4 regions of the Streptomyces sp. MUSC 14 genome follow, and region 4 is predicted to be linked to each of the others. Evidence: riboswitches for the same ligand, from Rfam matches in the RefSeq annotation. Region 4 holds a riboswitch; each other region holds the start of a gene.

Region 1 (7,719 bases), on a different contig from region 4:
ACCCTCGACCAGGTGCAGCCGGTCGCGGCGCTTGGTGCGGCGGAACTCGCTGCGGCGCCGGACCACGTCGAAGCGGTGGTCGAGATAGACCTCCAGCAGCTCCTTCAGGCCCAGCGTGAGCGGCTGGCCGTCCACCAGCGCCACGTTGTTGATGCCGAAGGACTCCTCCATCGGGGTCAGCTTGTACAGCTGTTCCAGGATCGCCTCCGGCACGAAGCCGTTCTTGATCTCGATGACCAGGCGCAGGCCGTGCTCGCGGTCGGTGAGGTCCTTGACGTCGGCGATGCCCTGGACCTTCTTCGCGTTGACCAGGTCCTTGATCTTCGCGATGACCTTCTCGGGGCCGACCGTGAAGGGCAGTTCGGTGATGACCAGGCCCTTGCGGCGGGCCGTCACCGTCTCCACCGACACCGTGGCACGGATCTTGAAGGTGCCGCGGCCCGTCGCGTACGCGTCCCGGACGCCGTCGAGGCCGACGATCCGGCCGCCGGTGGGCAGGTCCGGGCCCGGGACGTGCCGCATCAGCGCGTCCAGGTCGGCGTTCGGATGCCGGATCAGATGGCGGGCGGCCGCGATCACCTCGCCGAGGTTGTGCGGCGGCATGTTCGTCGCCATGCCGACCGCGATGCCCGAGGAGCCGTTGACCAGCAGGTTCGGGAAGGCGGCCGGCAGTGCCACCGGCTCCTGCTCCTGGCCGTCGTAGTTGGGCGCGAAGTCGACCGTGTCCTCGTCGATCGACTCGGTCATCAGGCCCGTCGCCTCGGCCATCCGGCACTCGGTGTACCGCATCGCGGCCGGCGGGTCGTCGTTGCCCAGCGAGCCGAAGTTGCCGTGGCCGTCGACGAGCGGCACGCGCATGGAGAACGGCTGGGCCATGCGCACGAGGGCGTCGTAGATCGACGCGTCGCCGTGCGGGTGCAGCTTGCCCATGACCTCGCCGACGACACGCGCGCACTTCACGTAGGCGCGGTCGGGGCGCACGCCCATCTCGTTCATCTGGTACACGATCCGGCGGTGCACCGGCTTGAGGCCGTCACGGGCGTCCGGCAGGGCGCGCGAATAGATGACCGAGTACGCGTACTCGAGGTAGGAGCCACGCATCTCGTCCACGACGTCGATGTCGAGGATCTTCTCCTCGTACGAGTCGTCGGGCGGCGGGGTCTTCGTGCTGCGGCGGGCCATCCTGCCTGGCTCCTTGCTGAAGCGTTTGACGGATCTGACGCCGACCATTGTGGACCGAGGCACTGACAACCCGTGCCACGACCCGGTAACCGCGGCCCCGTCGGCCGCCGAAAGCCGCCTCGGCACCCGTCCGGCACGGCGCGCGCGATCCGCTGTGGGCGTACGGCCCGCGGGAACTTCGCCGAGGTCCCGCACGCTTTGCATACAGTGGCAGACACGGCAGGAAAACCGCGGTTAGCACAACCGCCTCCGCTCGCGAAGGGACGTACATGCCCATGGGTCACACGACCACAGCCGAGGCAGGCTCCGGGGGCCTGACAGCGACCGAGCACCGCCTGGCCAACGGTCTGCGCGTGGTGCTCTCCGAGGACCACCTGACCCCGGTGGCGGCGGTCTGCCTCTGGTACGACGTCGGCTCCCGCCACGAAGTCAAGGGGCGTACCGGCCTGGCTCACCTTTTCGAGCACTTGATGTTCCAGGGCTCGGGACAGGTGAAGGGCAACGGCCACTTCGAGCTGGTGCAGGGCGCCGGCGGCTCGCTGAACGGCACCACCAGCTTCGAGCGCACCAACTACTTCGAGACCATGCCCGCCCACCAGCTGGAGCTCGCGCTCTGGCTGGAGGCCGACCGCATGGGCTCGCTGCTGGCCGCCCTCGACGACGAGTCCATGGAGAACCAGCGGGACGTCGTCAAGAACGAGCGCCGCCAGCGCTACGACAACGTCCCCTACGGCACCGCCTTCGAGAAGCTGACCGGCCTCTCGTACCCGGAGGGCCACCCCTACCACCACACGCCGATCGGCTCGATGGCGGACCTGGACGCGGCCACCCTGGAGGACGCCCGCCAGTTCTTCCGCACCTACTACGCGCCGAACAACGCCGTGCTGTCCGTGGTCGGCGACATCGACCCCGTACAGACCCTCGCCTGGATCGAGAAGTACTTCGGCTCGATCCCCGCGCACGACGGCAAGCCCGCGCCGCGCGACGGCTCCCTGCCCGAGGTCATCGGAGAGCAGAAGCGCGAGGTCGTCGTCGAGGAGGTCCCGGCGCGCGCCCTGATGGCCGCCTACCGGCTGCCGGAGGACGGCACGCGCGCGTGCGACGCGGCCGACCTCGCCCTGACCGTCCTCGGCGGCGGCGAGTCCTCGCGCCTCTACAACCGGCTGGTGCGCCGCGACCGTACGGCCGTCGCGGCCGGCTTCGGCCTGCTGCGCCTCGCCGGCGCGCCCTCGATGGGCTGGCTGGACGTGAAGACCTCCGGCGACGTCGAGGTCCCGGTCATCGAGGCCGCCATCGACGAGGAGCTCGCCCGGTTCGCCGAGGAGGGCCCCACGCCGGAGGAAATGGAACGCGCCCAGGCTCAGTTGGAGCGCGAGTGGCTGGACCGGCTCGGCACGGTGTCCGGCCGCGCCGACGAACTGTGCCGGTTCGCCGTCCTGTTCGGTGACCCGCAGCTCGCCCTCACGGCCGTGCAGCGCGTCCTCGCGGTGACCTCCGAGGAGGTCCAGGAGGTCGCCAAGGCCCGCCTGCGCCCCGACAACCGCGCGGTCCTCGTCTACGAGCCGAAGTCCCCGGAAGCCCCTGACGCCGACGTGCCCGAGGACCCGGAGCAGGAAGCGACCGTAGAGGCCGGCAACGAGAACGAGGAGACGGCCAAGTGACCGAGCAGCTCACCAGCATGGACTTCCACCCTCAGCCGCAGCCGGGTGAGGCCAAGCCCTGGGCGTTCCCGGCCCCCGAGCGCGCGGCGCTCGACAACGGCCTGACGGTGCTGCGCTGCCACCGCCCCGGCCAGCAGGTCGTCGCCGTCGAGGTGCTGCTCGACGCGCCCCTGGACGCCGAGCCGGCCGGTCTGGACGGCGTCGCCACGATCATGGCGCGAGCCTTCTCCGAGGGCACCGACCGGCACTCCGCCGAGGAGTTCGCGGCCGAGCTGGAGCGCGCGGGCGCCACGCTCGACGCGCACGCCGACCACTCGGGCGTCCGCATCAGCCTGGAGGTGCCCGCCTCCCGCCTCGCCAAGGGCCTTGGCCTGCTCGCCGACGCCCTGCGTGCGCCCGCGTTCGCCGAGAGCGAGGTCGAGCGGCTGGTCCGCAACCGCCTGGACGAGATCCCGCACGAGCTGGCCAACCCCACCCGCCGGGCCGCCAAGGAGCTGTCCAAGGAGCTGTTCCCGGCGACCTCGCGCATGTCGCGCCCGCGCCAGGGCACCGAGGAGACGGTCGAGAAGATCGACGCGGCCGCCGTACGCGCCTTCTACGACCGCCATGTGCGCCCCGCCACGGCCACCGCGGTCGTGGTCGGCGACCTCACCGGCATCGACCTGGACGCCCTGCTCGGTGAGACCCTGGGCGCCTGGAGCGGCACCCCGGGGCAGCCCCGGCCCGTGCCGGCCGTGAGCGCCGACGACACCGGCCGCGTGGTCATCGTGGACCGGCCCGGTGCGGTCCAGACGCAGCTGCTCATCGGCCGCGTCGGCCCCGACCGGCACGACCGTGTGTGGCCCGCGCAGGTGCTCGGCACGTACTGCCTGGGCGGCACCCTCACCTCCCGCCTGGACCGCGTCCTGCGCGAGGAGAAGGGCTACACCTACGGTGTGCGCGCCTTCGGCCAGGTCCTGAGGTCCGCGCCCCCTTCTCCCGGTGGGGCTACGGGCGCCTCCCTGCTCGCCATCAGCGGCTCGGTGGACACGCCGAACACCGGTCCCGCGCTGGACGACCTGTGGAAGGTGCTGCGCACCCTCGCGGCGGAGGGCCTGACCGACGCCGAGCGGGACGTGGCCGTGCAGAACCTCGTCGGGGTGGCGCCGCTCAAGTACGAGACGGCGGCGGCCGTCGCGAGCACGCTGGCCGACCAGGTCGAGCAGCATCTGCCCGACGACTTCCAGGCGACGCTGTACCGGCAGCTGGCCGCCACGGGCACGGTGGAGGCCACGGCGGCCGTCGTGAACGCCTTCCCGGTGGACGGCCTGGTGACCGTGCTCGTCGGTGACGCCGCGCAGATCAAGGCGCCGGTGGAGGCGCTCGGCATCGGCGAAGTCAGCGTGGTCGCGGCCGAGTAGGGCACGCGTGCGTGGGGCCCTGACCGCCTACGGGTCGTCAGGGCCCCTTGTCGTTCCGCACTCTTCCCCAGATGCCCGATTTGGGGCGGAGGTTGCCTGTCTGCCCTGTGGGATGCGCTACAAAAGCCCGGTTCGGTTTGGGGACCGGCGTCCGGCCCGCCTAGCGTCGTCCGGGCTGTTCGTCAGGCAGTGCGCCGCACCCGCGGCACCGGACAGCCATCGCCGAGTCCCCGTACGGCGCGAGCCAGGGGAGCCGGGGACCCAGTCCCTTGGGGTGAATCGGACGCCCACGCGTGCGCGTGGCGGCCGTAGGAGACCTTCCTGCTCCGAACCCGTCAGCTAACCCGGTAGGCGAGAGGGAAGGAAAGGACCAGCCACTCCATGGCGTTCATGTGCGCCACCGGGAAGCACCGCAAGCCCGGCCGGGTCACGCGCACCACCGCTCAGGCGGCCGGTATCGCGGCCCTCACCACCGGTGTCATCGGCACGCTCGCGGCGTCCCCCGCGTCCGCCGCCCAGAACTCCGTCGAGCGGACCGGCCTCACCCCGGTGATCAGCGTGGGCGACGACATCGCCGAGCAGATCGACGCGCAGGCGGCCGCCCAGCGGCAGGCCGCCGCGCAGAAGGCGGCCGAGGAGGCCGCGGCCCGGCGGGCCCAGGAGGTCCGGGAGGCCAAGGCCCGCGCCGCACGCGAGGCCGAGCGCGAGCGGCTGAACCGTTTCGTCGCCCCGATCACGGACTCGTACGTCTCCACGGGCTACCAGGCCAGCAGCTCCCTGTGGTCCTCCGGTTCCCACACCGGCATCGACTTCCACGCGGCCGGCGGCACGCCCGTCCACGCGGTCGGCTCCGGCACCGTCGTCTCCACCGGCTGGGGCGGCGCGTACGGCAACGAGATCGTGATCCGGATGGCCGACAGCATGTACACCCAGTACGGCCACCTGTCGTCCATCGGCGTCACGGTGGGGCAGCAGGTCACCCCGGGCGAGCAGATCGGTCTGTCCGGCGCGACCGGCAACGTCACCGGCCCGCATCTGCACTTCGAGGCCCGTACGACCCCCGACTACGGCTCGGACGTCGACCCGGTCGCCTATCTCCGCAAGCACGGCGTGAACGTCTGACGCGCACGGCGCACGCGACACGGCATCCGAAGCCCCGGCTCACCGAGCCGGGGCTTTCGTCGTTATCCGCTGTGTCCGCAGTGCGCTTAGGGGAGCCACTGTCCAAAAAATATCCATGGATTCCGGCCCGCCGTCGGAAATTCTGGCTCATTGCAATAGAGTCACGGAACACGCGTCCATCGTCGACGTGTCACGGGGATTAAGGCGGAGGTCGGTCATGCGTATTCCGGCGCACTCGGTATGCACAGCGATCCGGGACGACATCGTCGCCGGTGTCCACGAGCGCGGCAGCCGCCTCACCGAGGAAGTCCTGGCCCGTCGCTACGGCGTCTCGCGCGTCCCTGTCCGTGAGGCCCTGCGCACGCTGGAGGCGGAGGGTTTCGTGGTGACGCGCCGGCACGCGGGCGCGTGCGTGGCCGAGCCGACCGAGCGGGAGGCGGCCGACCTGCTGGAGATGCGGATGCTCCTGGAGCCGCTCGGTGCCGCCCGGGCCGCGCAGCGGCACACGGAGGCGCATCTGAAGGTGCTGCGCGGCCTGGTCAGGCTGGGCCAGGAGCGGGCCAGGCGGGGCAGCAGCGAGGATCTTCGGCAGCTGGGCGGCTGGTTCCACGAGACACTCGCCCAGGCCTGCGCGAGCCCGTCGCTGACCTCGGTGCTGACCCAGCTGCGCCACAAGATCGCCTGGATGTACGCGGTGGAGGCGCTGCCGAGCCCGGTCGAGTCCTGGGCGGAGCACGGCGCGATCGTGGACGCGGTGGCGCGCGGCGACGGAGAGCGCGCGCGGACGCTCACCGCCCTGCACGGCGAGCGCGCGACGGCCGCGCACCGGCTTCGCTTTTCCGCAGGCGGCGAGCGTGTGAGGACTTCGCAACACGCCGTAAACATGGGCGGCCTGCGTCATTAACACGAGCGCCGTATACAAAGAAGAGTAATTCGGCGGAGGTGTATTCCGGCCGCCTGAATTCCGGTGTGTTCGCGCGTACCTGCCCGGGCATTTCATGGTCGGGCATTCGCGAAAAGCGGTGCCGAACGGCGAAGCCGCGCCGCCCGGAAAGGGCGACGCGGCTTCGGTGTTCCGTGTTCCGGGCGAGCCGGTTCAGACGGTCTCGGGCAGCTCCTCCAGGCCCTCGGCGACCAGCTTGGCCAGACGGTCCAGGGCGATGTCCGCGCCCTCGGCGTCGGAGGCGAGGACGATCTCCTCGCCACCCTGGGCGCCCAGACCCAGGACGGCCAGCATGGAGGCCGCGTTGACGGGGTTGCCGTCAGCCTTGGCGATCGTCACCGGGACGCCTGCGGCCGTGGCGGCTCGGACGAAGATGGAGGCGGGGCGGGCGTGGAGACCCTCGGCCCAGCCGACGTTGACGCGGCGCTCAGCCATGTGTTGCTGCCCTTCGGTGTTCAGGGTTGTCTAGACCAGTTTCCCATATCGCGAAGCGTGCCCGGAGCGGACCCTCGTCCCCTCCGGTGCGACATCGGACCGCGGCCTCGATCCGACTTTCGTCCCCCACAGACTGCCTCGCGCCGTTGTCGGACGCGAGCCGTACTCTGGGGCCCATGCAGAGCTCGGCGGACCGGCAGGACCGGTACGAGTACCCCGCCCACTGGGAGGCGGACGTGGTGCTGCGCGACGGGGGCACCGCGCGCATCCGGCCCATCACCATTGATGACGCCGACCGCCTGGTCAGCTTCTACGAGCAGGTCTCGGACGAGTCGAAGTACTACCGCTTCTTCGCGCCGTACCCACGACTGTCCGCCAAGGACGTCCACCGCTTCACGCACCACGACTTTGTGGACCGGGTGGGACTCGCGGCCACCATCGGCGGCGAGTTCATCGCCACCGTACGCTACGACCGCATCGGTGCCGACGGCCTGCCCGCCTCCGCGCCCTCCGACGAGGCCGAGGTCGCCTTCCTGGTGCAGGACGCCCAGCAGGGCCGCGGCGTCGCCTCCGCGCTGCTGGAGCACATCGCGGCCGTCGCGCGCGAGCGGGGCATCCGCCGCTTCGCCGCCGAGGTGCTGCCCGCCAACACCAAGATGATCAAGGTGTTCACGGACGCCGGGTACACCCAGAAGCGCAGCTTCGAGGACGGCGTCGTCCGTCTGGAGTTCGACCTCGAACCGACCGACCGCTCGCTCGCCGTCCAGCGCGCGCGGGAACAGCGCGCCGAGGCCCGCTCGGTACGGCGGCTCCTCGCCCCCGGCTCGGTGGCCGTCATCGGTGTCGGCCGCGCCCCCGGCGGCGTCGGCCGCAGCGTCCTCGACAACATCCGTGACGGCGGCTACGGCGGCCTGCTGCACGCCGTGAACCAGGCCTTCCCCGAGGACTGCAAGGAGATCGACGGGGTGCCCGCGCA
Region 2 (7,719 bases), on a different contig from region 4:
GGGAAGGTTGTGCGGGCCGAAGGGGTCGCCCTCGGGGACGTCGAAGGGGGGCATGGGGTGCTGCCTCACTCTCATCCGGGCCATGCATGGCGATGCGTTCCATGTGGTCGCGCCACACGTTACGGCCGAGACGCGTGTCTTGGGCAGTGCCCCGAGGTGTGCCCCGGTGCATGTCCCGCCAGGTGCCGCGAAGGTTGCCCGCGCGATGCCTAAAGGGTTCGCAATGTCCGAATAGGCCTTGTCGGAGTGGGCAATTCCGGCTTAGCGTCCTTTGGGGACACGGACGGGCTGGATCCGTTCCGTTGGGGGGACACGTGGGGGGACCCGTGGCCGGAGACGCCGTCAGTGTGCCGTTCGAGGCCGACCGTGACGTGCCGGGGCTGATCGTCAAGTTCGGCGATTATCCGCTGCACCACGGCGGTGTAGGCGCCATTCGCAGTCTGGGCCGCCTCGGCGTGCCCATGTACGCCATCACCGAGGACCCGTACACGCCGGCGGCTTCCTCGCGCTATCTGAAGAAGGCGTTCGTGTGGCCGACGACCGGCGCGGAGGAACCGGGCCACCTGGTCGAGGGGCTGCTGCGCGTCGGCCGCCGCATCGGCCGCCCGACCGTCCTGATACCGACCGACGAAGAGGCTGCCGTCCTGATCGCCGAGCACCAGGACGAGCTGGCCGGACCTTTTCTCTTCCCGAGGGTCGAGCCGGGGCTCCCGCGCCGGCTCGCGAGCAAACAGGGGCTGCACGAACTGTGCGTCGAGCACGGCATCGCCAGCCCGTCGGCCGCGTTCCCGGAGTCGTACGGCGACATCGTCGCCTTCGCGGACACGGCCCGCTTCCCGGTGGTGGCCAAGAACCGCGAGGCGTTCGTACGGCGGAGCCGGCCTGCCGTGAACGGCACCACGCGGATCGCCACCCGGGAGGGTCTGCTCGCCCTGGCTCGCGACTGGGGCGACGAGCCGGGCGTCATCCTCCAGGAGTACCTCCCGCGCGAGGAGGCCGAGGACTGGATCGTGCACGCCTGCTTCGGCCCGGACTCCACCCCGCTCGCGCTGTTCACCGGCGTCAAGGTCCGCTCGTGGCCGCCGCACGCCGGGATGACGGCGAACGCCTACGTCGTCGACAACCCGGAACTCGCCGACGTCGCCGCACGTTTCATCAAACAGATCGGCTTCAGCGGCATCATCGACCTCGACCTGCGCTTCGACCGGCGCGACGGACAGTACAAACTCCTGGACTTCAACCCCCGCATGGGCGCCCAGTTCCGGCTCTTCGAGAACGAGTCGGGGGTGGACGTGGTCCGCGCCCTGCACCTGCACCTGACCGGCCGCGCCGTACCGGAGGGGGAACAGCGCGCCGGCCACCGCTACGTCGTGGAGAACATCGACCTGCCCGCCCTCCTCGCCTACCGCCGCAGCGGCTACACGACGCCGCACGCGCCGGCGAAGGCGAGCGGGACGGAGCTGGCCTGGTTCGCGGGTGACGACCCGCTGCCGTTCCTCACGATGCTCGCCCGGTTCGTGCGCCCGGGCGCGAAGCACCTCTATCAGCTGTGGCGGACCAACCGCCGCGGCGGCAGCACCTCCACGAAGTAGGCAAAGCCACCGAGACAAGAGTGGCGCACCGTGTCCTGGGGAGGGACTTCGTGACTCGACCGGTTGCAGTCATCGGGGCCGGGCCGTTCGGCCTGTCCACCTCCGCCCATCTCCGCGCGCGCGGCATCCCCGTCCGCGTCTTCGGCGACCCCATGGTCAGCTGGCGCGCCCACATGCCCGAGGGCATGCTCCTGAAGTCGACACCCGCCGCGTCGAATCTGGACTGCCCGCAGCCCGGCCACACGCTCGCCGACTACTGCGCCGCGGCCGGGATCCGCCGTCTGGTGACCGACGAGGACATCATCCCCGTGGAGACCTTCGTCGCCTACGGCGAGTGGTTCCAGCAGAAGCTGCTGCCCGGCCTGGAGCGGGTACGGGTCGTGTCCGTCGACCGGGACCCGCGCGGTGGCTTCGAAATCAAGCTGGACTCGGGAGAGTTGTTCCCCGCGCGTGCGGTCGTCGTCGCCACCGGCCTGTCCGGCCTCGCCCACCTTCCGCCGGAACTCGCGGGCGCGGCGTCCGACGGGCCTTCCGCGTCCGGCCCGCTCTCGCACAGCTCCCAGCACCACGACCTCGGCCGGTTCACCGGCCGGGAGCTGATCGTCGTCGGGGCCGGCCAGTCCGCGCTGGAGACGGCCGCGCTCGCCGCCGAAGCCGGCGCACGCGTGCGCGTGGTCGCGCGCGGACGCGGCCGGGTCGCCTTCGGCGCGCCGCCCTGGGAGCAGCCGAGGCTGCGTCCCGCATCCCCCTTCGGCCGCGCCTGGTCGCTGTGGGCGCTGAGCTACTACCCGCACCCCTACCGCCACCTGCCCGAGCCGACCCGTCACTACCTGGCCCGCCGGGTCCTCGGACCGCTCGGCGCCTGGTGGCTGCGCGAGCGGTTCGACAGCGCCGTACAGGTGCAGGAAGTCGAGCGGATCGTCCGCGCGGAGGCATCGGACGGCAGTCCTGTCCTCACGGTCCGCACGTTCTCCCGCCCTGGCACCTCCCCGCGCGCGGGGAACCCTGCCGACGGTACGGAACGGCTCACCGCCGACCACCTCATCGCGGCCACCGGCTACCGCGTCGACATCGCGGCGATGGACTTCCTCGGCCACGGCCTGCGCACCCGGCTCGCCGTGAGCCGCGGCGCGCCGAGGCTCGGCCCCGGCTTCGTCTCCTCCGTCCCCGGCCTGTACTTCACCGGCCTGCCGGCGGCGTCGTCGTACGGCCCGGTGATGCGCTTCGTGTGCGGCACGGAGTTCGCCTCGCCGCGCCTGGCAGGGCACCTGGCGGCGGCCCACGGCTGACGAAGCGGCCGTATCCGGGGGCGGCGGCGTATTCCGGGTCTGCGGCAGCGTCATCAGGCGGTTTGCGGGCTCCACTTGGGGGTGATGAGCACGTAAGTACGCAGTACGGCAAGGTGAGTCGGACCGGCCCCGCGTCCGTATTCTCTGATCATGGCAGCCGCATACGCACTGATCGCCACTGACCTGGACGGAACGCTGCTGCGGGGCGACGACACGGTCTCCGACCGGTCGCTCGCCGCGCTCGCACGGGCGGCGCGGGCCGGTGCCCGGCATCTGGTGGTGACGGGCCGCCCGGCCCCTCGGGTACGGCCGCTGCTCGCGCGTCTCGGCTGCACGGGGCTCGCGGTGTGCGGGCAGGGCGCGCAGGTCTACGACGCCGGAAGCGGGCGCCTGCTGTGGTCGGTCCGGCTGCACCGGGAGCTGGCCGAGGAGGCGCTCGGCAAGATCGAGGCCGAGGTGGGGCAGGTCTACGCGGCCGTCGACCAGGACGGCGTCGACGGGCTCACGCTGATCGAGCCCGGCTACCGGATGCCGCACCCGACCCTTCCCTCGGTACGGGTCGGCCGGCGCGACGAGCTGTGGCGCAGGCCCATCAGCAAGGTGCTGCTGCGCCATGCCGCCCTGTCCGACGACGAGTTGGCGGCTGTCGCGCGCGCGGTGGTGGGCTCGCTCGCGACGGTCACCATGTCGGGGCCGGGGACCGTGGAGCTCCAGCCGTCCGGGGTGACCAAGGCGACCGGGCTGGCACTCGCCGCCGAGCGGCTCGGCGTCGGCGCCCGACAGGCGCTGGCGTTCGGGGACATGCCCAACGACATCCCGATGTTCGACTGGGCCGGGCACGGGGTCGCCATGGCCGGCGCGCATCCCGAACTGAAGGCGTTGGCCGATGAGATCACCATGTCGAACGAGGACGACGGCGTCGCCGTCGTCCTCGAAAGACTGTTTCCGACCGGCTGACCGGTGCATCGGTGCGCGCAGGTCAGCCGGGTCTCGGACGGTCCCCCACCGGGCCGCGTCAGGGCCGCGGTGTCTCAGTACGCGCTGTGGACGTTGTCGATCGAGCCGTAGCGCGCGGCGGCGTAGTTGCAGGCCGCGGTGATGTTCGCGACCGGGTCGTACGGGTCGAGCGCGGTGCCGGTCACGTGGTAGGCCCGGAAGGTCGGGTCGATGACCTGGAGCAGGCCCTTGGACGGGATGCCGGCGGCGGCGTTGGAGTCCCAGTTGTTGATGGCCGTCGGGTTGCCGGAGGACTCCCGCATGACGTTGCGGTAGATGCCGTTGTAGGAGCCCGGGATGCCCTTCTGGGCCATGATCGAGAGGGACTCGCGGATCCAGCCGTCGAGGGTGTTCGTGTACCCGGAGGCGTTCACGAGGGACGTGGTCGTGGCGGTCGGCGAGGGCGTGCTGGTGGCGGCGGAGGCGCTGGTGGCACCGATGAGCGGCATCGCGAGGACGGCGGCACCGGTGCCGGCGACGGCGAGGGTGCGCAGGAGACGGCTGGTGCGGGTACGACGATGCTGAGCGGCAGCGGACATGGGGAGTTCCTCTCCGTCGCCTGCGAGGTGAGCTGTCGGGTTCGGGCGGGGAGGTGCCCGGCCGTGCCTTCGCGGGAAGGCGCGGCTTCACCCCTAGCCGTTCCGGTGCGGCGTGTGCCGACCGGTCCGGCGACTTACCTGGGTCCCCCGCTCCTGCCGTACGAATGAGTTCGCGGATGGTGGTGCGGGCGGCGGCAGGATTCGGCGTCCGCCCGGCGAGCCGGAACGTATGCGAGAGCACATGTCGGGAACAAGTGCTGGAATCACACAACGTCCCGTTTGACCTTGAAGTGCGCCCTATGAGGCACTTGATCCTTTGCGGTTGCCAATCCTCAACTCCCCCGCGAGGCAAGGGGAACGGATGGACCGGCCATCGATGGGTGGACGTCGGCCCCCGTGACTCAAGTCACGAAGGAGCAAATCGCCATAGAGTGTGCATAAGGGATTTAACAGACTCGCGCTCCGAGTGGCGCAGGTCGTAGAGGGGGACGTGAAGGGGAGGTGAGGGGGCGGGCCGGGGTGGAGGTGTTACTCCGCTCGCTCCTCGGTGTGCGACAAAGTGCGTAGCATCCTATAAGTCAATAAATGTCCGCTCTTATCGTCTGATCGAAAACAAGCCGGTCATGATCCAATACCGCCTGTGCTGGACCGGTGGGCGCTATCGGTGATCGAAACAGGACCGGATACGCTGACTTGAGTGATGGCAGCGACCTATCGACAAACCGTGTAATCGCCAGCAGACACCAGCAGACAGGAGACCCCTCGTGACCGTCGTCGGGCCGTTCGGGCTGAGCGTGCGGGACCAGGCTCTCGAAGCCGATGTCCAGGCCGGATTGGCGGCTGTCGAGGAAGGCTTGCTCGAGGCCACCAAGAGCGAGGTCCCGTTCATCACGGAGGCCGCGCAGCACCTCGTACGGGCCGGCGGGAAGCGGTTCCGGCCGCTGCTCGTGATGCTCGCGGCGCAGTTCGGCGACCGCCACGCGCCGGGCATCGTGCCGTCGGCCGTCGTCGTGGAGCTGACCCACCTCGCCACGCTGTACCACGACGACGTCATGGACGAGGCGGCCGTGCGGCGCGGTGTGGACAGCGCCAACACCCGCTGGGGCAACTCCGTCGCGGTCCTCACCGGTGACTTCCTCTTCGCCCGCGCCTCCCAGATCCTCGCCGACCTCGGGCCCGAGGCGGTCCGGGTGCAGGCCCTCGCGTTCGAGCGGCTGGTCACGGGCCAGATCCTGGAGACGGCGGGCCCCTCGGACGGCCGTGACCCGGTCGAGCACTACCTGGACGTACTCGGTGGCAAGACCGGCTCGCTGGTGGCAGTCTCGTGCCGGTTCGGCGCGATGATGTCGGGCGCCGACGAGACGGTCGTCGACGTCCTCACCCAGTACGGCGAGCGGCTCGGTGTCGCCTTCCAGCTCGCCGACGACGTCCTGGACATCGCCTCCGACTCGCACGAGTCCGGCAAGACCCCGGGCACCGACCTGCGTGAGGGCATCCCGACGCTGCCCGTGCTCCGGCTGCGCGAGCGCGCGGCCCGGCTGGGGCTGCCCGAGGACCTCGCGCTGTGCGAGCTGCTGGACTCCGACCTCACCGACGACGCCCGGCACGCCGAGGCCCTGACCGCCCTGCGCGCGCACCCCGCGCTGGAGCAGGCCCGCCGCGACACCGTGCGCTACGCCGAGGAGGCCCGGGCCGCGCTGTCGCCGCTGCAGGACTGCGACGCCAAGGCGGCTCTGCTGGAGCTGTGCGACGCCGTGGTGCACCGCGCGGGCTGAGTCCCTGGACACGACGGCGGGCCGGTCCAGGACGGTGTTCCGGTCCCACGGCAGCGTGCCGGACCGTCCCCGCGGCACAGCGGCTGACGTGTCCACGACCTGGCGTACAGCCGGGCACGCCCCCTAGGGGTCGCGGCAGCCGTCACCCCTGGGTGTCATACCGCAGTCGTACACGGAGTTGGCTCCGTGGTCTGACGCTTCCTCATGGCCGATTTGGTGAGATGGGGAACACGGACATCACCACTCCTCACCGATTCGGGTGAGAATGGCGGCTCAGGGTGGACCAGCGTGAGGACAGCCGCCGCCGACGACGGAGGTAAGGCACACATGGCACCGTACGAATCCGACGACGCGGTGGACGCCGCGCGGGACGAGAACCCGCACGCCGGACGCCGCAAGGCCGCGCGTTACGCGGTTCCGGTCGCGGTGGTGGGCGTGGCGGCGGCCACGATCGGGCTGGTCCCGGCGCTCGCCGCCTCGGGCGACCCCGACCTGCCCAAGATCACCGCGAAGCAGCTCATCGACAAGATCGCCAAGTCGGACGTGCAGCAGCTGTCCGGCACGGTGAAGATCAGCACCGACCTCGGCCTGCCGAACCTCGGCGGCCTGGAGAGCAGCCTGGCCTCCGGCGCCGGCAAGGGATCCGGCGACGGTTCCTCCGCCGACCCGCAGGCCAAGCTCACCGAGCTGGTCTCCGGCACGCACACGCTGCGCGTCGCCGCCGACGGCCCGGACAAGCAGAAGATCTCGCTGCTGGAGAGCGGCTCCGAGTACAGCCTCATCCACGACGGTGCGAACGTGTGGGGCTACGACAGCAAGACCAACTCGGTCTCCCACAGCACCTCCGCCGCGACCGGCAAGGACCGCGGTGCCGAGCAGCCGCCGGCCACGCCGAAGGACTTCGCCGACCAGGCGCTGAAGGCGGTGGACGGCACCACGTCCGTCACCGTCGACGGCACCGAGCAGGTCGCCGGCCGCGCCGCCTACAAGCTGCTGATCAAGCCCCGCCAGCCGGGCACCACGGTCGGCGCGATCAGCATCGCGGTCGACTCGAAGACCGGCATGCCGCTGAAGTTCACGCTGACCCCGAAGAGCGGCGGCGCCGCCGTCGTCGACGCGGGCTTCACCGAGGTCTCCTTCGCCAGGCCGGCCGCTTCCACGTTCACCTTCACCCCGCCCAAGGGCGCGAAGGTGACGGAGCAGAAGAAGGGCGCCACGGCCCGGGAGCACGACGGGTTCAAGCCCGGCGAGGGCTTCGCCCAGGGCCACGACAAGGGCACTGTCATCGGCAAGGGCTGGACGTCCGTCGCCACGTTCGACACGGGCGCCAAGGGCGGCCTGCCGAGCGGCGGTTCCAAGGCCGGCGACGTCAGCGGTTTCCTCGGCTCGCTCGGCGACAAGGTCTCCGGCACGTTCGGCAAGGGCACGGTCTTCTCCACCCGCCTGGTCAACGTCCTGATGACCGACGACGGCAAGGTCTACGCCGGCGCGGTGACGAAGGACGCCCTGGTGAAGGCGGCGAACGAAG
Region 3 (7,719 bases), on a different contig from region 4:
TGGTAGAGCGCGTAGGCCTGGGCGAGGGTCTTCTCGAACCCGTCGGCCGCCTGGGCGGCGAAGTCCTCCTCGTCGATCAGCTCGTTCTTCAGATTGCTGATCTTGGCGCTGAAGGACTTGGGCGGGAAGCGCTTGGGGTCGAGGTCCAGGTCGCGGCAGACCAGGGCCATCAGGCGCTTGCTGTCGGCGGCGTCGTAGATCGAGAACGACGACGTGAAACCGAGCCTCTTCGACTCGCGGCGCAGGATGCGCACGCACGCGCTGTGGAAGGTCATCACCCACATCGCGTGCGCGCGCGGGCCGACGAGCTGCTCGACGCGCTCCTTCATCTCGCCCGCGGCCTTGTTGGTGAAGGTGATCGCGAGGATCTGGCCCGGGTGCACGCTCCGCTCGGCGAGCAGGTGGGCGATGCGGTGGGTGAGCACACGGGTCTTGCCGGAGCCGGCGCCGGCGACGATGAGCAGCGGGGAGCCGGCGTGCACGACCGCGGCGCGCTGGTTGTCGTTCAGCCCCTCCAGCAGCGCCGCCGCGTCGAGGGCGGGGCGGGGGGCGCCGTCGCGGTAGTAGGAGTCCCGGTCCGGCGGCACGTCGAACTTCCCGCCGAACAGATCGTCCGGAAGCGGCTCCGGAGCGTGGTCGTCCTCGGGCGGCGGCGGAGGCTCCTCGTCACGCCCGCGCGGGGGCTGGAGGTCCGCCAGGAAGCTGTCGTCAAAGAGGCTGCTCATCGCTCTCCGAGTCTAGGGCGCCCCACCGACAACCGGTCGCCGTCCCGGGAAGAAGACCCCGCGCGCGGAGGGGCGAACATCCCCTACACAGCGGAATCGCCCGATGACACGGACGTGATTCCCGTCTCGGATCACGAAAATGTATCGGACATATCACGCACCAACCTTCACACTAGCCACACGAGTTGGCTAGGTTGCCGTCGGGCCGCGTGCGCGGCTCCCGCCGAGTCCGGCCCGTCCCGTACGGGGCGCCCGGAGCCGGGGACCCACCGAACCTGGGGTGAATCGGCCGACTCCCGTCCGGGACGACGCCGTAGGGCAACCCTTCCGAACCACCGCCCGAACCCGACAGCTAACCCGGTAGGCGGACCATTGGAAGGAGTCGCCTCCCTTGGCGTCGCACCGCAAGCCGCGCCCCGGCGGGACCACCGCGTCGGGTATACGCACCCCCGCTCTCGCCACCGCCGCCCTCACCTCCATAGCCATGCTGTCCCAGACCGCCGAGGCCGCCCCGAGCACCGGCCACACCCGGCCGAGCCTGGAGGAGGTGGAGAAGAAGGTCGACGACCTCTACCGGCAGGCGGAGTCGGCGACCGAGAAGTACGACGCGGCCAAGGAGCGCACCGGCAGGGAGCGCGGCCACGTCGACGCCCTCCGCCAGGAGGTCGCCCGCCGCACCGACACCCTCAACAAGGCCCGCGAGGAGCTGGGTTCGTTCGCCGCGGCCCAGTACCGCACCGGCGCCGCCGCGCCGAGCACGGCCACCTTCCTGCTGGCGAACAGCCCGCAAGACTACTTCGACCAGACCCAGCTGATGAACCGGCTGACCACGCGCGAGAAGAGCGCGGTCGACGCCTACATCGGCGATCAGGCCGCCACGATGAAGAAGCGGCGGGAGGCCGCCGAGAGCCTCCAGACACTGACCACCTCGCAGCAGGACCTCCAGACGGCCAAGGCGACCGTCCAGAAGAAACTCGCCTCCGCGCGCGAGCTGCTCTCGCAGCTGACGGCGCAGGAGAAGGCGCGGCTCGCGCAGATCGAGCAGGCCAGGCAGCAGGAGGCGGCGCGCAAGGCGGCCGAGCTGGCGAAGCAGCAGGCCGCGGCGCAGGCCGAGCAGCAGAGCGGTTCGTCCGGCTCGTCGTCGGGCTCCGGCGGGTCCACGTCCACGGGCTCGACGGGCTCCACCTCTTCGGGGTCCTCGGGATCCTCCGGGTCGACCAGTTCCTACGACACGAAGGCCGAGAAGGCCCTCGCCTTCGCCCGCGCTCAGATCGGCAAGCCGTACGTGTGGGGCGCCACCGGGCCGGGCTCCTACGACTGCTCGGGCCTGACCCAGGCCGCCTGGAAGGCGGCCGGCGTCTCGCTCCCGCGCACCACGTACGACCAGGTGAACGCCGGCACCACGGTTTCCCTGGCGGATGCGCGCCCGGGCGACCTGATCTTCTTCTACGACGACATCAGCCACGTCGGTCTCTACATCGGCAACGGCATGATGATCCACGCCCCCAAGCCGGGCGCCTACGTCCGCGAGGAATCGGTGTACTACGGCGGCGAATCGATCATCCACAGCGTGGTCCGCCCGGGCTGAGCTCCGCTCCGGTTTCACGCGCGCGTGGCCGGTGCCGTCCCGGCCACGCGCGCGTACCGGCTGTTTCCACGCCCACACGCGCGTGCCCTTCCCAGCCCGGCCCGCACGGCTGCCTGGCATCGGCGCGTGTCCGGCATCTCGGCTCTGCGCGGCACCTACTGTGCGCGGTGACGGTCGCGCTGCTCGTCCCGACCCTGGCCTGGTACGTCGTCCTGTCGGCGGCCGGGGCGGCGCGGCTCCGGCCCTGCTACGACGTACGGCGGTGGCCGACGGTGTTCTCGATCGGGACGACGGCGACGGCGACGCTGTCCGTCGCGGCCGCCGTGGGCGTCCCGTCGCTCCGGTGGCCGGGGCGGGTGCTGGCGTGGGTGGCGGTGGCGGCGTGGCCCGCGGTCGGCGCCGCCGAGGTGCGCACGGCCCGTGCGGCCGTCAGGTCCACAGGACGGCGATGAAGATGTTCGCCATGGTCAGCAGGCCGACGACCCCGAAGGCGCCCTTCTCGACCTTCTCCTCGTCACGCTTGACGTAGACCAGGCCGAGAATCACGATCAGCAGCGCCAGCTTCAGACCGATCTTGATGGTGTTGATGTGGTGGTCGCCGGCCTGGTTGAGGCCGACCAGCACCACTCCGGTGACGAGCATGGTGAGCGCGCCGTGCAGCATCCCGGGGACGAAGCGGGCCGTGCCCTGGCCCATCGCCTTCATCTGGGTGAGGAAGCCGCCGAGCAGCGCGGCGATGCCGATGATGTGCAGGCCGACGAAGAGATGGATGAGTACGTCCATGAGGCCGGAGCCTAATCCGGGCGATTCGGTCGCCAGTCACCGGGCCCCGGGCACAGCCGTCCACGCCCGGCCGCCACCCACTCTCGGTCTTGCATATATGCGGCCCATAGCACCTCACGCCTCGCGCCTTTCCCGCTTTCCGCGCATCGGTCATCACGCTGTGTGAAGAGATCGACTCCGGGTCGGCCGTGCGATCACATACGGTCACTTACTGGTCTGTCGACGCCAGTTCTGCACACTGCGTTACCTGCTCGTCACACTCCGGCCTAGCGTCCTCCCCCAGGTGACCGGCTTCCCATCGCCGCCCGGGCCAGGGGCGGCGACCGGGCACCACCGCCGAGAAGGGTCCGGCGGCGGCCCGTTCCCCCGTGCGGGCCGCCGCCGGACGCACGCACCGCTCGGCCGGACCGCGCGGCACACGGGCCGCTCGGCCGTCGAGTCGTGTCGAGTCGCACGGAAGGACGTGACGGTCCAGGTGGCAGCGCACCGCAAGCCCCGGCAACGCCCGATCGGCCCCACGGCCCGGACCGCTGCCACGCTCGCCCTGACGGGCGCGGCCACGGCGACGGGGTTCGGCGGTTCGGCGCACGCCGAGCCCCCGCCGACACCCGCGCAGGTGAAGGCCAGGGTGGACGCGCTGTACCGGCAGGCCGAGGCCGCGACCGAGAAGTACGACGGCGCCAAGGAGACGACGGACGCCACCCTGCACAGGCTCAACGCCCTGCGCGACGAGACCGCTCGCAGGCAGAACGGGCTCAACTCGGCCCGTGAGGCGCTCGGTTCGTTCGCCGCGGCGCAGTACCGCGCCGACGGCTTCTCCCCCGCCTGGCAGCTGGCCCTCTCCGACGAACCCGACCGGTACCTGGCCGACGCCTCGTTCGCCGAGCGGGCCGGCGACCGGCAGACCGCCGCCGTGTCCCGGGTACGCGAACAGCTGCGGGAGATCGAGCAGTTGCGCGGCGCGGCGCGCGTCCAGCTGACGTCGTTGCGCTCCCGGCAGGCCGAACTGCGGCGACAGAAGGCGGCGATCACCGGCAGACTCGGAGATGCCCGGCGGCTGCTGGCGCGGCTCACGCCGCAGCAGCGGTCCGAGGTCACCGGCGACGACGGCACCCGGGAGCGCGCCTCCCGGTCCGCCTCGGACGTCCGGGACGCCCTGGCGCGGGCCGGGTCCGCCACGGCCCCTGACACGCGTGCGGCGGCGGCCGTCGCCTACGCCTACGCCAAGCTCGGCAGCCCCTACGTGTGGGGCGCGACCGGTCCGCACGCCTTCGACTGCTCGGGTCTGGTCCAGGCCGCCTACCGCTCCGCCGGCATCTCCCTGCCCCGCACCACCTACGCCCAGATCGACGCGGGCCGACGCGTCTCCCGCTCCGAACTGCGCCCCGGGGACCTGGTGTTCTTCTACGCCGGCGTCAGCCACGTCGGCATCTACGTGGGAAGCGGGCAGATGATCCACGCTCCCAACCCCTCGGCGCCGGTCCGGCTGGCCCCGATCGGCCTGATGCCGTTCGCGGGGGCCGCCCGGGTGGTGTGAGGGGGAGCCCGTAGGGGCCGGCCCGGGAGCCCGTGGGGGCCGGCCCGGGAGCCCGTGGGGGCCGGCCCGGGTCAGACCAGCCGTCGTGCCGTCGCCCAGCGGGTCAGTTCGTGGCGGTTGGACAGCTGGAGCTTGCGCAGGACCGCCGAGACATGGGATTCGACCGTCTTCACCGAGATGAACAGCTGCTTGGCGATCTCCTTGTAGGCGTAGCCGCGGGCGATCAGCCGCAGCACCTCGCGCTCGCGCTGGGTGAGGCGGTCCAGGTCCTCGTCCACGGGCGCGGCGTCGGTGGAGGCGAAGGCGTCCAGGACGAACCCGGCCAGCCGCGGCGAGAAGACCGCGTCGCCCTCCTGCACCCGGAAGATCGAGGCGACCAGGTCGGTGCCCGTGATGGTCTTGGTGACGTAGCCTCGCGCGCCGCCGCGGATCACACCGATCACGTCCTCCGCCGCGTCCGACACGGACAGCGCGAGGAAGCGGACGGGCTGCTCGGCGTCCGCCATCAACGCCGCGCACCGGCGCAGCACTTCGACGCCGCCGCCGCCCGGCAGGTGGACGTCGAGGAGCACCACCTCGGGCCGGGTCGCGGTGATGACCGTGACCGCCTGGTCGACGTCCGCGGCCTCGCCGACCACCTCGACCCCGGTCTCCGCCGTCTGCCCGATCTCCGCCTGGACACCGGCCCGGAACATCCGGTGGTCGTCCACGAGCACGACCCGTACATGCCGTCCGGCCGCGCCGGCCCCCGTCGTGCCGTTCGTCTCGGTCGCGTCGCTCATGACGTCTTCTCCGCCCTCTCCATCTCCAGCTCGACCTCCGTGCCACCGCCGGGCACCGCCCGCAGCCGGGCCGTGCCGCCGTTGCGCTCCATGCGGCCGATGATCGATTCTCTGACGCCCATCCGGTCGGCGGGTATCGCGTCGAGGTCGAAGCCCGGGCCGCGGTCGCGCACGGACACGAAGACCGTCCTCCCCTCGACTTCGGCATAGACCTGTACGGCACCGCCCTCGCCACCGTACTTGGCGGCGTTCACCATCGCCTCGCGCGCGGCCTGCATCTGCGCACGGGTCCTGTCGTCCAGCGGGCAGTCTCCGACGACGACGACCTCGATGGGCACACCGTGCTTGTCCTCGACCTCGGCCGCGCTGCGCCGCACCGCCTCGGCGACCGTGTCCGGCTCGTCGGCCTCGTCCTTGCCGGTGCCCTCAGGCTTGTACAGCCAGGTGCGCAGGTCGCGCTCCTGGGCTCGGGCGAGCCGGCGCACCTCGCCTGCGTTGTCCGCGTTGCGCTGGATCAGGGTGAGGGTGTGCAGCACGGAGTCGTGGACGTGCGCGGCGACCTCGGCGCGCTCCTGGGCGCGGATGCGCATCAGGCGCTCCTCCGACAGGTCCTGGGTCATGCGGACCAGATAGGGACCGGCGAGCAGCGTGATGCCGACGAGGACGGCGAGCGCCGCCTGGAGGACCGCGCCGAGGTGGGCGGCGGAGCCCTGGAGCACGAAGACGGCGGAGACACCGGCCGTGACGAGCAGGACGCCGGCGGCCGCGCGCAGCAGCGTCAGCGTACGGCGCCGGCGGCCGACCTCGACCCAGCGGGCCCGGCGGGCGTTGTCCGCCTGTCTCCACACCAGGGCGACACCGGCCGCGACGAGCACGGCGGGCACCAGGTACGCCTTGGCGGCGCTGGTCAGATTGACGCTGCCCACGAACACCATGGACACGGTGACCATGAGGAGCAGCGCGACGATCTGCCCCTTGTCCGGCCTGCGGGCCACGAGTCTGCGGCGACCGCCCGACGCGGTCTCCGCGGCGACCGGCGGCCTGTGACCACCGACGCCACCGACGCCGAGGGGAACGAAGAACCAGAAGGCCGCGTACAGCAGCGCGCCGAGGCCGTTGGCCATGAACAGGCCGACGAAGACGAGCCGCACCCAGATGACGGGCAGCCCGAGATGCCCGGCGAGACCCCGCGCCACTCCGCCGAGCCAGCGTCCGTCGCTGCTGCGGTAGAGCTTGCGCGGCGGCCGCGGGTCGTCGACTGGCAGGCTTGCGGCTTCCGGCATGCCAACGATGGTCACATGGCCGGCGGGACCAGGCATCAGGGTCGGCCCCCGAGAAGCCCCTGATCTTCGGCGCAGCCGGGTCGGGGAGCGCCGGGCGACGACGGTCCGGCGCCGGTCGAACGGTTCCCCGCCCCCTCTCAGGGCCGAATTCAGGGTTCGCCCAGGGTCGTCCCGACTGCCGCCGCGACGGCCGGGCCGTCACCATGGACACATGACGGATCACGAGCACGCCGCGACGGGTCCGGGACCCGGCCCCGGCCCGCGCCCGGCCCCGGGCACCGGACCGACGGATGCCGGGCCCGCCGCGACACGGAAGACGGGAGCGGCCGGCCCCGGCACCGACTCCCCCGCCGGGGAAGAGGAGCAGGAGCAGCAGGCCGTCACGGCTTTCGACCGGCTCCGGCGCGACCGCCGGCACAAGATGATCGCGGGCGTGTGCGCGGGCCTGGGCCGGCAGACGGACATGGACCCGGTGATCTTCCGGATCACCCTGGCCGTGCTGTCCGCGACCGGCGGCATCGGCCTGATCTTCTACGGCTTCGTCTGGCTCCTCGTGCCGTTCGAGGACGAGGAGGAGAACGAGCTGCGCAAGCTCCTGACCGGCCGGGTCGACGGGCAGGCGCTCGCCGCCGTGCTGTTCGCCCTGGTCGGCTGCGGGATCTTCCTGACCCTGCTGCGCAACGGCGGGGTGCTGACCTTCGCCGCGGTGCTCTCTCTCCTGCTGGCGGGCGCCGGGTACTGGTCGCGGCGCCGCGGCGGCGCCGACCCCGATCCCCTCGCCGCCCAGGCCGCCGCCGACGCCCCGCCGGAGGCCCAGGCGCCGCCGGTCGTCACCACCTATCCGTCCTGGTGGCGGGACCCGATTGTCAAGGACGGCACCCATGTCGGCGGCACGGGCTATCTGTGGGGGCCCGGCGACGCCCGCGATCGTGACCTGACCTCGGTCGTCGACGTCCGCATCGAGACGCCGTGGCCGCACACCGGATCCATACAGCCGCGGCCGGCCGCACCCCCGAGACCC
Region 4 (7,719 bases):
TGGGTGCCGGCCCGTGCGCCGCCTTCGCCGCGATGCGCGTCGGGTCGTACGCGGCCGTCGGCACTGCCGCCGCCGTGGCATCCCGGTGCTGCCGCCGGTACGGCCCCGGTGTCGTCGTCATCGTCCACCGTCACCTCCCGTCCGTCGCCTTCAGCGGCGCAGCGCTCGAACCGGGCTCCTCCGTCCGGGAGTTCGGGGATCCGCCCCTGCGAGCCGAGCCGAGCCGAGCCGAGCCGATCCGAGCCGATCCGAGCCGACCCGATCCGAGCCGGTCGCCGTGGCCGGAGGCCGGCTGCCTGCAGCGGGGGCGGCGGAGGCCTCGGCCGCGCCGCGTGGATCTGGGCGCGCCGGCCGGGGCCGAGTCGGCGCAGATCCGGTACGTGCGGCCAGGGGCGCCCGGTGAGCTGGGGTTCAGACGGTGGGGCCGGTGCCGGCCCCACCGTAGGCCCGCAGGAACGCCGCGACGCCGCCGCCGACGAGGCGGTCGGTCTCGGCAGGTGGCAGGGGCAGGACGCCGTAGTGGCTGAACTGGGCAATCGTGTGCGTCGTCAGGGCCATGAAGTGGGCGGCGGCCATGGCCGGGTCGCCGTGCAGGTCGAGCAGGCCGGCTCCGGCGAGGTGGCCCATCGCCTCGGCGACGGCCCGGCCGACCGGTGCCGGTCCCTCCTCGTGCCAGGCCGTCAGGACCTCCGGCGGTACGTGGTCGGCCTCGGCGTGGATGTGCCGGACGAGGGCGAAGTGGTCCGGGTGCTCGGTCATGAGGCCGACGAACGCGCGGGCCAGCGCGACCAGGTCGCGCTCCAGGTCCCCGGGATGCGGGGGCCTTGCCGGGTCCAGCACCTCGCGCAGCCGGGCCAGTTGGGCGTCGCGGACCTCGCCGGACGTCCAGGTCACCACGGTCTGGAACAGCTGTGCCTTGCCGCCGGGGAAGTGGTTGTAGAGCGTGCGCGTGGAGACGCCGGCCTCGGCGGCGAGCGCGTCGACCGAGGCGCGCGCATAGCCCTCGCGGCCGAAGACCGTGCAGGACGCGCTCGCGATGGCGATCTGCTTCTCCAGTTTGCGCGGGGAGACCTCGCGCTGTGCCCGTTCCAGCCTGGACTTGTTCGTTTCGCTCACGCCCGCCTCCTTCTGTGACCGCCACTCTAGCCGACCGAAAACGCTCGTTGTAATTGTTACAACGACCGTTGTACCTTGTGGGGACGGGAGGCCGCAACGGGCGGCCTACCGCCGGAAGATGGGGGACATCCGTGTCTGTGACCAGCAACGAAGCCGTATCCGCCGCCGATGGCGAGAGGCCGGCCGATGACGCACCGCTGCGCGTCGCGGTCGTCGTCGGCAGCGTCCGCGAGGGGCGGGCGGGCCGGGCCGTGGCGGACTGGTTCCTCGGCACCGCCGCCGGTGACCCCGGCCTCGACCTCGACGTCATCGACCTCGCCGAGGTGGACCTGCCGCTCGTGCTGCCCGGCTGGGGCGGCAGTCCGAACCCCGAGACCGCCGCCGTACTGGGCGACGTCTCGCCGCGGCTCGCCGCCGCCGACGCGTTCGTCGTCGTCACGCCCGAGTACAACCACAGCTTCCCGGCGTCCCTGAAGAACTTCGTCGACTGGCACTACGTCCAGTGGCAGGCCAAGCCGGTCGGCTTCGTGTCTTACGGCGGTCTCGGCGGCGGGCTGCGCGCGGTCGAGCAGCTCCGGCCGGTCTTCGCCGAACTGCACGCCGTGACCGTGCGCGACTCGGTCAGCCTGCACGGGCCCTGGTCCGGCCTCACCGAGGACGGCGTCCCGCGCGACGCCGATGTCTGCGCCGGCGCCGCCAAGGGCATGCTCGGCCAACTCACCTGGTGGGGACGGGCGTTGCGGGCCGCCCGCGCCGAGCGTCCCTACGCGGGCTGAGGGCGGGGACGACGATGAGCCGCAGCAGTACCCGCTCCGTCGCGCCACCGACGTACCGGCCGGCACCCGATCCGGCCACCGCCCTGCGCCGCACGCTCACCGTCACCGTCATCGGCTCGGTGATGTCCGTGCTCGACGTGACGATCGTGAACGTCGCGCTGCGCTCGCTCTCGGAGTCCTTCGACGCCCCGCTGGAGACCGTCCAGTGGACCGCCACCGCCTACACGCTCGCGCTCGCCGCCGTCGTCCCTGTCGCCGCCTGGGCGATGGCCCGGATCGGCGCCCGGCGGACGTACACGACGGCGCTCGTCCTGTTCACCCTCGGCTCCCTGCTCGCCGCCTGCGCCTGGGACGCGGGCAGCCTCATCGCCTTCCGCGCGGTGCAGGGGCTGGGCGGCGGCCTGCTCCAGCCGGTCGCGATGACGATGGTGCTGAGGGTCGCCGACCGGCGCCGGCTCGGCCGCGCGATGGCCGTCGGCGGGCTGCCCATCCTGGTCGGGCCGGTCGTCGGCCCGATGCTGGGCGGCTGGCTGGTCGACGCCGCGTCCTGGCACTGGATCTTCCTGGTGAACCTGCCCGTGGGCCTCGTCGCCCTGGCCCTCGCGCTGCGGCTGCTGCCGCGCGACGAACCGGACGCGGCGACGCGCGCCGCCGCCCGCCTGGACGTCCCCGGCCTGCTGATGCTCTCGCCGGGTCTCGCCCTGCTGCTCTACGGCCTGGCCCGGGGCGGCGAGCGCGGCGACTTCACCGCCACCGGCGCCCTGCTGCCCGCCCTCACGGGCGCCGCCCTGACGGCCGCCTTCGTCCGCCGGGCGCTGACGGTCAGCGAACCCCTCCTGGACCTACGGCTGTTGCGCGACCGCACCTTCGCCGCGGGCATCGCCACGCTCGCCCTGTTCACCTGCGGCTACTTCGGTTCGGCGCTGCTCGGCCCGCTGTACTGGCAGCAGGAGCGCGGCCTGAGCGCGACGGCGGCCGGGCTGCTGGGCGCTCCGACCGGGCTGGTCGTCGGCACGGCGATGCAGCTCGCGGCGCGGTGGGTCGACCGGGCCGCGCCGCGCCGGCTCGTGCCGGCCGGCATCGCGCTCGCCGCCCTCGGGATGGCGCTGCTGGCCTGGCAGACGGGCGTGCCGGGGGTCGCGACCTGGCGGTTCGTCGCCTCGGCCATGGTGACGGGCGCCGGTATCGGCATGGTGCTGATGCCGACGATGACGACCGCGAGCCGGGACCTGCCCGTGGACCGGATGCCCGCGGCGAGCACCGCGCTCAGCATCAACTCGCAGCTCGGGGCGTCGGTGGGCACGGCGGTGCTCTCGGTGGTCCTGGGCGCGGTGGGCCAGGATCCGGCGGGCTTCCGGATCACCTACGCGGTGGCGGCCGCTCTGCTGGCCCTCTCCGCTCTGCCGGCCCTGTGTCTCCCCGGCCGCCGCCGGCCATGAGGTCAGCCCGCGGTCCGCTCCGTCAGCCCCGACAGTTCCGTCCGGTCCGTCAGCTCGGCCAGCGGCAGCGTGTGCTGGGTCTGGAGCACCTTCGCGCGCAGGTAGCGGACGTTGTGGGCGGTGGTGAAGACGCCGGTCGGCACCCGGTCCCGGACGACGGCGCCCAGTGCCCTCAACTGCTCGGCCTTGTCGGGGTTGTTGGACAGCAGGTCCAGCTCGCCGATGCCGAGGGCGGCGAGCATCTGCGCGGCGGCGGTGTAGTCGCGGGCGTCCTCCGGCAGGCCGAGCGCGGCGTTCGCCTCGTACGTGTCGAGGCCCTGGTCCTGGAGGGCGTAGGCGTCGAGCTTGTTGTAGAGGCCGATGCCGCGGCCTTCCTGGCGCAGGTAGAGCAGTACTCCGCCCCGGTCGGCGATGCGCTCGACCGCCTCGCGCAGCTGGGGGCCGCAGTCGCAGCGGGCGGAGCCGAAGACGTCGCCGGTGAGGCACTCGGAGTGCAGCCGCACCAGCGGGACGGAGCCCGGGGCCGGGTCGCCGAGGACGACGGCGACGTGCTCCTGGCCGTCGGCCAGGCCGTGGAAGGTGACGAGTTCGGCGTCGACGCTGTAGCCGTCGTGGAAGCGCAGCGGTACCCGGACGCGGGCGCGCGGCGTGGCGGCGGGGGTGTCGGGCATGCGGGTCCCTCCGGAGGCTGCTGCTTCAGATTTGAAGCAGCTGTACGTCAGGGACCCTACCTCATGCTTAAAAGTTAAAGCAATTGAATCCGGGAGCGATTCACAGCGGTTCACAGCGCTTCCCGGCGCTTTTCGGCGCATCGCAGCGACTCACGAGGAGGCGGGCGGCGGCTGGGACGACGGACACGACGACCGGCGCCGCCAGGGCACATCCCCCGTGCCGGCCTCGGCGTCCTCGTCCTGCAGTCCCCGCGCGACGCTCGTGAAGATCTCCTCCAGCTGCCCCACCTGCGCGGGCGTCAGCCGGTCGAAGAGGGTGCCACGCACGGTCTCGACGTGCCCGGGCGCCGCACGCTCCAGCACGGCCATCCCCTCGTCCGTCAGTACGGCGATGCTGCTGCGCTTGTCCCAGCGGCAGTCCTCCCGGCGCACCAGCCCGTCCCGCTCCAGCCGGGTCACCGCGTACGTCAGCCTGCTGCGCGTGATCTTCACCGTCTCGGCGAGATCGGTCATGCGCAGCCGTCGCTCGGGCGCCTCGGACAGGTTGGCCAGCACCGAGTAGAAAAGGTGGGGCATGCCGGCGTCCTGCTGGAGCTGCCGGTCCATCGCGTCCTCCAGGAGGTGGGTCGCGGCCATGTACGCGCGCCAGGCGCGCTGCTCCTCGGGGCTGAGCCAGCGGGTCGTCATGCCGCCAGTGTAGGTTTGTTTCAAACTTGAACCAAGAGTCCCGCTCCGCAGACCTCGCAGACCCGCAGGGAGAGTGCGCCCGATGTCGTACCCGTATGTGCTGCTGTCCGCCGCCGTCTCTCTCGACGGCTACCTGGACGACACCGGCCCCGAGCGACTGCTGCTGTCCGGCCCGGCCGACTTCGACCGGGTCGACGAGGTGCGGGCCGCGTCCGACGCCATCCTCGTCGGCGCCGGCACGATCCGTGCGGACAACCCGCGGCTGCTGGTCAACTCGGCCGAGCGCCGCGCGGCCCGGATCGCGGCGGGCAGGCCCGCATACCCCCTCAAGGTGACTGTCACCGTCTCCGGCGACCTCGATCCGGCCGCGAGGTTCTGGCACACCGGCGGGGCGAAGGTCGTCTACACGACCGACGCCGGTGCCGAGCGCGCCGCACGCCTCCTCGGCGACGGTGCCGAGGTCGTCCCGCTCGGGCCCGACCTCGACTGGCGGGCGCTCCTGGAGCACCTGTACGTCGTGCACGGTGTGCGGCGCCTGATGGTCGAGGGCGGCGGCACGGTCCACACCCAGCTCCTGCGGCAGGGTCTCGCCGACGAACTCCAGCTGGTCCTCGCCCCGCTGCTCGTCGGCGACCCGGCCGCCCCGCGGCTGTTCGGCCCGGGGGCGTACCAGTCCGGCCGCCTCCGCCTCACCGAGACCCGCCGGATCGAGGACGTCGTCCTCATGCGCTACGAGCCCACCGCCCCCGGCACCGGAGCCGTCCCCGCCGCCGCCGACCGTCACTGGCTGCGCATCGCCTGCGAGCTCGCCGCGCTGTGCCCGCCCTCGAAGACGGCGTTCAGCGTCGGCGCGGTGGTCGTCGCGGCCGACGGCACGGAGCTGGCGCGCGGTCACTCGCGCGAGGGGGACGACCCGGTGGTCCACGCGGAGGAGGCGGCGCTGGCCAAGATCGACCCGGCCGACCCGCGGCTGGCCGCCGCCACGGTCTACAGCAGCCTGGAGCCGTGCGCCCGCCGCGCGTCCCGGCCCGCGCCGTGCGCCGAGCTGATCCTGCGGGCGGGAGTGCGCAGGGTGGTGACGGCATGGCGCGAGCCGGACACGTTCGTCGCGGCGGCCGACGGCAGCGGGATTCTGGCGCAGGCCGGGGCCGAGGTGGTCGTAATGCCGGAGTACGAGGCGCAGGCCAAGGCGCCGAACGGGCATCTGGTGCGGTGAGCCGCCGCGCCCCTTCGGGGGCGCACAACACTCAGGGCCCGGAATCCAGTGGATTCCGGGCCCTGAGTCTTCAGTAGCGGGGACAGGATTTGAACCTGCGACCTCTGGGTTATGAGCCCAGCGAGCTACCGAGCTGCTCCACCCCGCGTCGTTGTGTCTCAAGAGTACCCCATGCGAGGGGCAGCTCGCACACCGCTTGATCACGGAAGCCGGCAGCCCCGTGATTCCGGGCCCGTTTCCATGGATTCTTCACTGACGGTGACCGCGCGACCGCCGTCCGCATAACATCTGAGACACCATCAAAAACGCCGAGACTCCTGAGCGTCGGCCAACTCGACCGGTTTGCTGTGGTTCTGGCCGGTACGTCCGGCCGGAAAACGTTAACGATCAAGCCGAACGGCTTGGAAAGTGACTTGCAGGTCTATTAACGTTCGATAACGCAGCGCGGTCGTCCCAGCCGTCACAAGAGACGGCTCCGTGCGCACGCGCCGAATCCCGCAAGGGAACCGGGGAACCACCACCTTGGGGTGAATCACGCGGACACCGACGTGAACTCACTGAGTCACGCCCGGTATACGCGCGTAGGAGACCTTCCTGCTCCGAACCCGTCAGCTAACCCGGTAGGCGACGGAAGGAAAGGAGTACGCCCGCGTGGCGTCCAACCGGCTTGCCCCCGAAGCCCCGTTCATACCGGCGTCCGACGAGCCCGAGACCTTCGCCTACGGCTCCCACCCCGCCGAAGAGGGCACGTGGGAGGAGTGGAACCCCACCGAGGACTCCGTCGACCGGGTCCGTGGCCGGCACCGGGTCGCCAAGCAGCGCGGCGGCTTCGCCCGCAGCTCCACCGTCCTCGGCGTCGGTGTCATCGCGGCCGTCGGCGCGGGCGGCATGGCCAGCGCCCACACCGGCAAGCCGCCGGTCTCCATCTCCCTGCCGGACTCCGTGAGCCACCTCTTCGAGGGCGGCTCCACCGAGGCGCCGAAGTCCACCACCGCCACCGGGCTCTCCGACGTCGGCATGCACACCGAGAGCGGCAAGAGCGGCGACGCCGGCGAGGCCCTGCGCAACCGGATCATGGCCCAGGCCGAGCAGCAGCAGAGCAAGGCCGACAGCCGGGCCACCGCCGCCAGGCTCGCCGCCGCCGAGCGACAGACCGCCGGCGCGGCCGCCCAGGCCGAGCAGGACGCCGCCGCCAAGGCCACGGCCGCCAAGGCCACGGCGGAGGCCGACGCCGCGAAGGCCGCCGAGGCCAAGCGCCTGGCCGAGCTCGCCAAGCAGTACACGCTGCCCGTCGTGTCGTACACGATCACCGGCACCTTCGGTCAGCCCGGCGCGATGTGGTCCTCCGGCTACCACACCGGTCTCGACTTCGCCGCCCCCACCGGCACGCTCATCAAGGCCGTCCACGGCGGCACCATCACCCAGGCCGGCTGGGCCGGCGCCTACGGCTACCGCACCGTCCTGACCCTGGACGACGGCACCGAGCTGTGGTTCTGCCACCAGTCCTCGATCGGGGTCTCGGTCGGCCAGAAGGTCTCGACCGGCGACGTCATCGGCCGCGTCGGCGCCACCGGCAACGTCACCGGCCCGCACCTGCACCTGGAGGTGCACCCGAACGGCCAGGCCACCGCCGTCGACCCGGCGCCGTGGCTGCGGGACAAGGGCCTCAACCCCTGACCGTCCCGCCTTCCGAGTGATCGTGGCGCCGGTGGCGGAATGAGATCATCCGCCACCGGCGTTGACGTGAAGCATGACTTCCTTGCGCACACTCGGCAGTTCGGATCTCCGGGTCTTCCCCCTCTCCCTCGGCGGCA

What was found. A riboswitch is a leader RNA that binds a small molecule or an ion and turns the genes downstream of it on or off. The one in region 4 is predicted to bind cyclic di-AMP.
Positions count from the first base shown of each region.
Region 1: it holds a riboswitch for cyclic di-AMP, as region 4 does, so the genes downstream of both, BIV25_RS16815 (M23 family metallopeptidase) here and BIV25_RS25800 (M23 family metallopeptidase) in region 4, are expected to answer to the same signal.
Region 2: it holds a riboswitch for cyclic di-AMP, as region 4 does, so the genes downstream of both, BIV25_RS18465 (transglycosylase SLT domain-containing protein) here and BIV25_RS25800 (M23 family metallopeptidase) in region 4, are expected to answer to the same signal.
Region 3: it holds a riboswitch for cyclic di-AMP, as region 4 does, so the genes downstream of both, BIV25_RS00690 (NlpC/P60 family protein) here and BIV25_RS25800 (M23 family metallopeptidase) in region 4, are expected to answer to the same signal.

Region 1 is NZ_MLYN01000025.1:127,599-135,317, forward strand. It holds gene BIV25_RS16800 (DNA topoisomerase (ATP-hydrolyzing) subunit A) at 1-1,182, opposite strand, end outside; gene BIV25_RS16805 (pitrilysin family protein) at 1,452-2,843, shown strand; gene BIV25_RS16810 (pitrilysin family protein) at 2,861-4,243, shown strand; cyclic di-AMP (ydaO/yuaA leader) riboswitch at 4,454-4,612, shown strand; gene BIV25_RS16815 (M23 family metallopeptidase) at 4,625-5,365, shown strand; gene BIV25_RS16820 (GntR family transcriptional regulator) at 5,583-6,269, shown strand; gene BIV25_RS16825 (HPr family phosphocarrier protein) at 6,462-6,743, opposite strand; gene BIV25_RS16830 (bifunctional GNAT family N-acetyltransferase/acetate--CoA ligase family protein) at 6,920-7,719, shown strand, end outside.
Region 2 is NZ_MLYN01000027.1:118,521-126,239, reverse strand. It holds gene fahA (fumarylacetoacetase) at 1-54, opposite strand, end outside; gene BIV25_RS18480 (ATP-grasp domain-containing protein) at 348-1,592, shown strand; gene BIV25_RS18475 (FAD-dependent oxidoreductase) at 1,643-2,881, shown strand; gene BIV25_RS18470 (HAD family hydrolase) at 3,032-3,838, shown strand; gene BIV25_RS18465 (transglycosylase SLT domain-containing protein) at 3,913-4,416, opposite strand; cyclic di-AMP (ydaO/yuaA leader) riboswitch at 4,421-4,601, opposite strand; gene BIV25_RS18460 (polyprenyl synthetase family protein) at 5,181-6,191, shown strand; gene BIV25_RS18455 (outer membrane lipoprotein carrier protein LolA) at 6,519-7,719, shown strand, end outside.
Region 3 is NZ_MLYN01000005.1:147,608-155,326, forward strand. It holds gene pcrA (DNA helicase PcrA) at 1-725, opposite strand, end outside; cyclic di-AMP (ydaO/yuaA leader) riboswitch at 937-1,109, shown strand; gene BIV25_RS00690 (NlpC/P60 family protein) at 1,117-2,313, shown strand; gene BIV25_RS50180 (hypothetical protein) at 2,481-2,765, shown strand; gene BIV25_RS00700 (hypothetical protein) at 2,743-3,096, opposite strand; gene BIV25_RS00705 (C40 family peptidase) at 3,572-4,633, shown strand; gene BIV25_RS00710 (response regulator transcription factor) at 4,705-5,415, opposite strand; gene BIV25_RS00715 (ATP-binding protein) at 5,412-6,698, opposite strand; gene BIV25_RS00720 (PspC domain-containing protein) at 6,910-7,719, shown strand, end outside.
Region 4 is NZ_MLYN01000039.1:45,570-53,288, forward strand. It holds gene BIV25_RS25765 (TetR/AcrR family transcriptional regulator) at 412-1,116, opposite strand; gene BIV25_RS25770 (NADPH-dependent FMN reductase) at 1,254-1,892, shown strand; gene BIV25_RS25775 (DHA2 family efflux MFS transporter permease subunit) at 1,907-3,331, shown strand; gene ribA (GTP cyclohydrolase II) at 3,334-4,002, opposite strand; gene BIV25_RS25785 (MarR family winged helix-turn-helix transcriptional regulator) at 4,153-4,689, opposite strand; gene BIV25_RS25790 (dihydrofolate reductase family protein) at 4,772-5,905, shown strand; tRNA gene BIV25_RS25795 (tRNA-Met) at 5,980-6,053, opposite strand; cyclic di-AMP (ydaO/yuaA leader) riboswitch at 6,382-6,549, shown strand; gene BIV25_RS25800 (M23 family metallopeptidase) at 6,557-7,582, shown strand; gene BIV25_RS25805 (aldo/keto reductase) at 7,656-7,719, shown strand, end outside.